DNA from 2 places in the Bacillus spongicola genome. Region 1 is predicted to be linked to the other one. Evidence: a T-box and tRNA genes for the amino acid it is inferred to sense, from the RefSeq annotation. Region 1 holds a T-box; the other holds one or more tRNA genes.
The links. The T-box of region 1 lies ahead of argS (arginine--tRNA ligase). A T-box ahead of a tRNA ligase gene usually reads a tRNA of that ligase, here a tRNA-Arg.
Positions count from the first base shown of each region.

Region 2: it has a tRNA-Arg gene. The T-box ahead of argS (arginine--tRNA ligase) is inferred to sense a tRNA for this amino acid. The anticodon was not compared.

Region 1 is NZ_JAYKTS010000030.1:1,188-5,390, reverse strand. It holds gene U8D43_RS16785 (FtsW/RodA/SpoVE family cell cycle protein) at 1-1,109, shown strand, start outside; T-box leader at 1,729-1,934, shown strand; gene argS (arginine--tRNA ligase) at 1,974-3,659, shown strand; gene U8D43_RS16775 (YqaA family protein) at 3,775-4,203, shown strand, end outside.
Region 2 is NZ_JAYKTS010000002.1:5,556-9,758, reverse strand. It holds gene tig (trigger factor) at 1-194, opposite strand, end outside; gene U8D43_RS01300 (tetratricopeptide repeat protein) at 357-1,364, opposite strand; tRNA gene U8D43_RS01295 (tRNA-Arg) at 2,103-2,176, opposite strand; gene U8D43_RS01290 (YfcE family phosphodiesterase) at 2,366-2,878, opposite strand; gene U8D43_RS01285 (XTP/dITP diphosphatase) at 2,875-3,489, opposite strand; gene rph (ribonuclease PH) at 3,512-4,203, opposite strand, start outside.

The DNA.
Region 1 (4,203 bases):
TTGCAGCAAGTACGATGGGCATTTCAAGTGCCCAAACAACAGGACAATATATAACCAACTTTGTCTATAAACAAGGGGTTTGGTATGTCGTTGGTTTAGGTATTATTGCTGTCTCCCTATTTTTTGACCCTGAACAATTTAAACGACTTGCATGGTATCTTTACGGATTCGGTATATTCTTGTTGGCTTTTTTGCTTATTGCTCCAGAAAGCATTGCTGAAGAAAGAAATGGAGCAAAAAGCTGGTTTATCCTTGGACCACTAGGATCCATTCAACCGTCTGAATTTATGAAAGTTTTTTTGATTTTAGCGCTAGCCCGGGTCATTTCTAATCACCATGAACAACATATAGATAAAACCATACAAACAGACATGCTTCTGCTCGTAAAAATTGGTATTACTTCTCTTTTCCCATTAGCCTTGATTATGCTCCAGCCAGACTTAGGTACATCTCTAGTACTGATCGCCATTATTACAGGAATCATCCTTGTATCGGGTATCACTTGGAAAATCCTCATTCCCATCTATGGATTGATCACGGCAGTCGGTGTTGCTGTATTTTCCTTGGTAATTTGGGCACCAAATGTACTAGATAAGTATCTTGGGGTAAAATCATATCAATTTGGCCGGATATATTCTTGGCTTGACCCTTATAGCTACCAAGATCGAGAAGGATTTCACCTCGTAAAATCCTTAAATGCGATTGGATCTGGACAAATCTCCGGGAAAGGGTACCAAGACCGTGAAGTCTATTTGCCAGAAAGTCACACAGACTTTATCTTTAGTATTATCGGGGAAGAATACGGATTTATCGGTTCGAGTTTTGTAATTAGTTTATTTTTTATGTTGATTTATCATTTAACCAAAACAGCCTTAGAAACAAAAGAACCGTTTAATGCCTATATTATTGCCGGAATCATCAGTATGATCACATTCCATGTATTTCAGAACATCGGCATGACTATCCAACTTCTCCCGATAACTGGTATTCCTCTTCCGTTTATTTCATACGGTGGCAGTTCGTTAATGGGGAATATGCTGGCACTCGGATTAGTCTTTAGCATGAGATTTTATCATCGAACCTATATGTTCTCGTCTGACGATAATTGATTTAATTAGCAACAAAGCATACAAAGAGAGCCTTATCAATTGAAAAGAAAAATAGCACAACGAAATAACGCTCCTAGAAGGTGATTCTTGAAGCGTTTTTTTGTTGCTTTAAACAAGGGCTGCATTCGCAAAGATTGTTGCTTTTCGAATCAATCTCTACACGTTGCTACAGCTTGGTTTCAGGGCATTTTTTCGTCTATTTTTGAAAAGTATTATACCAGCAAAGTGGAGGATTCCATCTGAAATTAGACTAATGAGCAACAATATATCTGAAAAAGCCTTGTCAATAGACGGATGAAAATTATATAGGCTTTCATCATTCTTCTCTCTTGGTACCGATTTTAACGGTAACTCTGTTTAAGAAATAGAGATTTTCAAAGGGTTTTTAAGCTTTTCGCGAAAAAACTTGCAACTTCTTCTAGAAATTGTATAATAGTCATAATATATAGCTCTTTTCGTATACATTGTGGCTATTTCATCTGATTTTAGAGTGAATCGCCCATTTCACTGTTGATTTCCATTAAAAATAGACGAAATGATGCCCGATACAAAGCCATATCACCGTTTATAGACTGGTGCGAAAAGCAACACACTTTGCAAAAACAGCCTAATATATTGAAAAAATTCATGGATGAAGACAGTAGCTAAACTGATTACTCAAGCGAGTCGGGGATGGTGTGAGCCCGGTGGAGATCAGATAGTGAAACGCACTTCTGAGATATCATACTGAACTCGAGTAGGTATGATCGGATCTTCCGTTATCGATTAGAGTGCCCACCTATCGTGGGAACGAGAGTGGTACCGCGACAAAAGTTCGCCTCTTTTTATAGAGGCGGGCTTTTTATATTTTTAGGAGGAGATAAAATGGATTTCAAAAAACTGATTTGTGAAAGTTTATTGCCGCTACTACCAGAAGGAATTGACGAAGGGACCCTTCACTCACTGATTGAAACACCTAAACATGCTCAACAAGGTGATTTTTCCTTACCGTGTTTTCAGTTCGCTTCGTCTTTACGTCTTTCACCTACTGTCATTGCCGAAACTTTAGCCGAAAAGATTGATGATCCACTTTATCAAAAAGTTGAAAATAAAGGTCCTTATCTAAATTTCTTTTTATCGTCTCATCAACTGAGTCAACCCATTATTCAAACCATCTTGTCACAAGGAATCCATTATGGCTCCTCGAGTGTTGGAAAAGGAAAAGTCATTGCTCTTGATATGTCTTCTCCGAACATTGCTAAACCCTTTTCTATGGGGCATTTACGTTCTACTGTCATCGGGAATTCGATCAGTTTACTCGCTGAAAAACGCGGCTATAAAACCGTTAAAATAAACTATATCGGAGACTGGGGTACACAATTCGGAAAATTAATTGTTGCCTTCAAGAAATGGGGAGATTCTGAAAAAGTCAAAAAAAATCCAATTAGCGAATTATTCTCTCTTTACACAAAATTCCATGACGAGGCCGCCACTCAACCAGATTTAGTAGCAGAAGGTCGAAAAGCCTTTAAGCTACTTGAAGACGGAGATGCTGAAATTATCCAGCTTTGGCAATGGTTCCGCAACGAATCTTTACAAGCATTCCAAAAAATCTACGCATTACTTGGAATCGAATTTGATTCCTATCAGGGAGAATCCTATTATAACGAGAAAATGGGAGAATTCATTTCCCTGTTACAAAAAAAGAATTTATTGCACTCCTCTGAGGGAGCAACCATTGTACCACTAGAAACGGAAGGACTTCCTCCTTGCCTGATTCAAAAGTCCGATGGCGCTACCCTTTATGCAACTCGGGATCTTGCCGCTGCATTAGACCGATACCATATGTATGAATTTTCACACGCTCTGTACATTGTCGGCCAAGAACAACGTATCCACTTCCAGCAAGTCTTTTCTGTTTTGAATCAGCTTGGCTACTCTTGGGCGACCCGTTTGAAACATATACCGTTTGGTTTGTATTTAATGAACGGAAAGAAAATGTCCACAAGAAAAGGTCATGTCGTTTTGTTAGAAGATATGTTGAAAGAGGCGATTTCCCTTGCAAAACATAATATTATGGAGAAAAACCCTCAACTTCCTAATGCAGAAAGCGTCGCTGAAGCGGTCGGAGTTGGAGCAGTTATTTACCAAGACCTTAAAAATGAGCGAAAAAATTCCGTTGATTTTTCGATGGAGGACATGTTGAGATTTGAAGGGGATACTGGTCCTTACTTGCAATACACCTTTGCAAGAGCGCAATCCATCCTCAGAAAATCGGCTAGTGGTGTTGGTGGGTTTTCAGGACTAAGCGACGAATACAGTTGGGCATTAGTGAAGAAGTTAAACTTATTCCCATCTATCATTCACCAATCTCATGACCAATCTTCACCTCATTACTTAGCAAAGTATTTATTTGAAACAGCTCAAACATTCAATAAGTACTATGGAAAAGTCCATATTTTGGCTGATGATATCGAACGTTCTTCAAGACTAGCCTTGCTCTCTAGTTTCACTACCGTATTGGCTGAGGGCTTGCGACTGCTTGGTATCCGCGCTCCCGAAAGCATGTAAAACAAATTCCTTCCTATTTCCCAAGAAATTTTAAAAAGATTGGTTGATATATGACGTTAATGTCGAAAAATGGTATACTCTTATTTACTTGAATCGAAAAAGGAGTATTGTATTTATGTCTGAAATGATATCCGCAGTCGAAACTTGGTTTATGAATTACGGGGTATGGGGACTGATTTTATTATCTTTTACAGAGTCTTCTTTCTTTCCCATTCCTCCCGATGTATTAATAATCCCAATGGCGCTTGCGAACCCTGATAGCGCCCTTCTATATGCTTTTTATACAACGCTAGCCTCTGCACTTGGATCCATTTTCGGCTGGTATATTGGAAAAAGACTAGGACGACCTGTCTTACAAAGATTCATTTCTGAAGAACGTATCCTAAAAGTAGAAGAATACTTTAATAAATACGGACCGCTTGCGATTCTAATTGCAGGATTCACACCTATTCCTTATAAGGTATTTACCGTTTTTGCAGGTGTATCCAAGATGAAAATTCGCGTCCTTTTCCTTTGGTCTCTAGTCGGTCGAGGCATTCGTTTC
Region 2 (4,203 bases), on a different contig from region 1:
TGGTAAAGAGATTCTACACCAAAACGTTTTTCGAACATGCCACGAGGCATTTTCCCTTTACGAAAACCTGGTACATTTACTTGTTTTACCACTTTATTAAAGGCTTCATCTAAACCTTTATTTACCGTTTCAACGTCAACTTCAACAGTTAAAACACCTTCATTACCTTCTAACTTTTCCCACTTTGCAGACATATTATTTCCCTCCAACAATCTATAATTGATCAATTTTCAAATTGAACATGGTTAAGAATTCCTTCTTAATATGTAACAGTATCTTCTGTCAATCTTAAGATATTGTTCACTTTACAACCATTACATTATAACACAAGTGCTTTTTCTTTCAACAGAAAGCCTTTAAATATCGGTAGAAGAAAATTCTTCTAATTTTTTTATTTTTCGTATCTCTCTCTCTATCTCTTCCACTCTTATCCCCATCTCTGTAGCCATTTTGTTTACATCGGTCATTTCCCCAATAAGCGCTAAGGCGTGGATATAATAAGATATGGAAGCAACGTTCTCAGAGGCTGACAAGGAAAATGGGTACCTTAAAAACGAATGTCGACTAATCATTTCTTTCATTAATGAAAAGAGAGAGGGATTTTTTTGTTCAACCATTTCTTCCACTTCGACCATCAATGCTTGATAGGAAGACATATCAAACACATCTACTAGCTCTGCCGGAATGACTTTCCCTTGTTCCCCTAGTTTTATAACTGATAGTTCTTGATCAATCTCATGTTCTCTGAGCACATTCAGAACCATTGTTTGGAGCATAGGATGCGCATTTGAGTCAGTAAGATAAGCAATCAGTTGTGACCGGTATGGACGGATGTTGCGATGAACTAATTGACCCATCACCAGTATTTGTTCTTGGAAATCACCTGTAAATAATTGAAGCTCTTCCTCCTTGGCCTCCATTATTTTTAACTGCTCTCTATTGACTACTTTTTGACTGATTGAGAGTAACTGTTTAAAGTGTTCTTCTTTGTTCGGTGGAACATTTTGCTCATCAAAGAGTGCATTCAAAAGTGTTACCACTTCTTGATGTTCATTTAGTTGAATTAAAATCATCAAGTACACGTCAATGATTTCATAGTATTCGCCTTTGCCTTCTTGCAGAAGAGATTGACAAAAGTCTCTCGCCGCTTCATATTGTTCCCCTTCATATAAAGCAAGTATTAACGCCATGTATATTTGGGGTTGTTCATATCCTAAATCTAATGCTTGCTTCAACAAATCAGCTGCTTCTCGGTATTTCTTTTCTTGGAGATAATCGAGACCTTTCTCCATCAACCTTTCCTTAATACCAGGGAAATAAACAACATTTCCGCTATATTCTATGGTTTTGCGTTTCTTTTTCATGGTACATACCGTCCTTCTCACACTCTATCTTATTTAGTGTAGCATGTGAAAATCATAATACCAAACAATATCCAAGAGGGACAGGTATCTCTTCTCATTTTGCTGTTTACTAAAGGCTCTTTTCGTATACATTGTGGCTATTTCATCTGATTTTTGACTAAATCCTCCATTTCATTGTTGATTTTCCTAAAAATAGACGGATCCAGCTACAGTGGCTTGAGGCTCGGGTCAAATGAATAACTCTCCAGTGATTCAGGCATCACCTACGTGCTCTTCATTTGCCTGCCGCCTCAAAGCGAGCCACTTCCGCTTTTCGTGATCCAGCTACAGTGGCTTGAGGCTCGGGTCAAATGAATAACTCTCCAGTGATTCAGGCATCACCTACGTGTTCTTCATTTGCCTGCCGCCTCAAAGCGAGCCACTTCCGCTTTTCGTGATCCAGCTACAGTGGCTTGAGGCTCGGGTCAAAGCTATATCTTAGATAATGAATTGATACGAAAAGCCACAATCTTTACGAAAGCAGCCTTACTAAAAAGGGAGAAAAAATGGATTTCCCCCTGCCCGGTTTAATATCAACCTATTATTTCTGCTAATTCACTAGTAAATTCCACAAATCACCAGATTCAATACATATTAACTAATTTTGGTCAAGGTACCTGTCCCTCATCCCAATTGATCATAAAAAAACGCTGTTTCCATACGTAAGTATACGAATGAAATCAACGTTTTTAGTTTGGACGTCCCAGGAGAGATTCGAACTCCCGACCGACGCCTTAGAAGGGCGTTGCTCTATCCAGCTGAGCTACTGGGACATAATATAGTAAATAGTTCTTATTCGTTTCTGAAAAACCGTCACCCTCATCTCAGTTAGCTTTTTCAAGTTCTGAATTGATAAGTGAATGTGATTCATTTATTAAGGACATTTTTTATTATATTAGTCTATCGAGAAAAAGTCAACAACTTATTTTGAAAAAATTGAGGAAGAACAAGTTCTTCCTCGTCTATTGTACCTGGAACTGCTGCCTTAATTCAATAAGTTCTTGATGATGATGATCAAAGAAAGAAATCATAAGCACTGACGCCTTCCTTTCAATCACACAATACGTTTTCTCCTCTCGTGCGCGCGGTAACAAGATACTACCCGGATTTACATATAAGATTCCATCAACAAATTCTACTCCGAGGACATGAGAGTGACCAAATAATACAATATCTGCGTTATGTTCTATTGCTTGATAACTTAAATTCATCAGTGACATTTTCACATTATACATATGTCCATGAGTGACAAAGAATGTGGTCCCTTTCACAGCGTGTACAATATCCTCCGGAAAGTCGCCGTTCCAATCACAGTTGCCTTTAACAGTTAGAAAGTGCTTTAACGCTTCGTCATGATTGGTTAGCTCTGAATCACCACAGTGGAACATCTCATCCACTTTCCCGTGGTAGAGCTGTTGTAATTCTAGCAGTGACTCAATTGAACCATGACTATCACTTACAACCAATACTCTCATTGAGTCGACGCCTCAGATAATAAAGCTGGTAGCTTTTTCTCTAGTTTCCGTAATGCATTTCCTCGATGGCTGATGCTGTTCTTTTCTTCTGGTGATAATTCAGCCATTGCTTTTCCTAAACTAGGCACAAAAAAGATCGGATCATAGCCAAATCCATTTTCCCCACGTTTTTCTGATAGAATTTCCCCCTCACAGCTTCCCTCAACCGTGAAAGAGTCCATCCCAGGTGCAGCCACTGCTAGCGTACAACAAAAGCGGGCCGTTCGCTGTTCAGCTTCTTTCTCTTTCAGTTTTTCTAATACTTTTTCCATATTGGCTTCATCGCTTTTTGCACCGCCCGCATAACGAGCAGAGTATACACCAGGTTCCCCGTTTAATGCATCGATCATTAATCCTGAATCATCAGAAATCACCATCGTCTGGTAGGTGTTGGCAATGGTTTCCGCTTTTAAGAGGGCGTTTTCAGCAAATGTTGAACCCGTTTCTTTTACATCGATAGCCCCTTCAATGTCAAGCAAAGTCTTGACATTGAAGCCGTATGGGGCAAACATACGCGTAAATTCTTTCGCTTTTCCCTTGTTTTTTGTAGCGATTAAAACCGTTTTCTTCATCAATTTCTCCTCCAACTCTAGACTATTTCAATCGAATAGCAATTTCTCCAAGCGCTTCTTTTTGAATTTCAAACAGTTCAGTTATACCTGTTTGAGCAGCAGCAAGCAACTCTTGCAGCTCATTCATTGAGAAGGTTGCTTCTTCCCCTGTTCCTTGTAGCTCCACAAATTCACCTGTCCCAGTCATGATAATGTTCATATCCACAAGCGCTTTAGAATCCTCTGCATAATTCAAATCAAGAACAACACCATGTTCTTTTACTGTTCCTACACTTGTTGCAGCTAAATAATCTTTTAATGGGAACTGTGGCAATTTTTTGTTGTCTTGCAATTGAGCTAAAGCATATGCAACAGCAACAAACGCACCTGTAATAGAGGCTGTTCTTGTTCCGCCATCTGCTTGTATGACGTCACAATCCACCCAAATCGTTCTTTCCCCTAGAGCTTTAAGGTCAACAACCGCTCTTAAAGAACGTCCAATTAAGCGTTGTATTTCCATCGTTCTGCCTGAAACCTTCCCTCTTGACGACTCCCGGATATTACGAGTTCCTGTCGCACGTGGCAACATGGAATATTCTGCTGAGACCCAGCCTTTTCCCTCACCTCGCATAAATGGGGGTACTCTTTCTTCAATACTTGCAGTACAAATCACTTTTGTCTCTCCAACGGTTATCAATACTGACCCTTCAGGATGTTTCAAGTAACCCGTTTCAA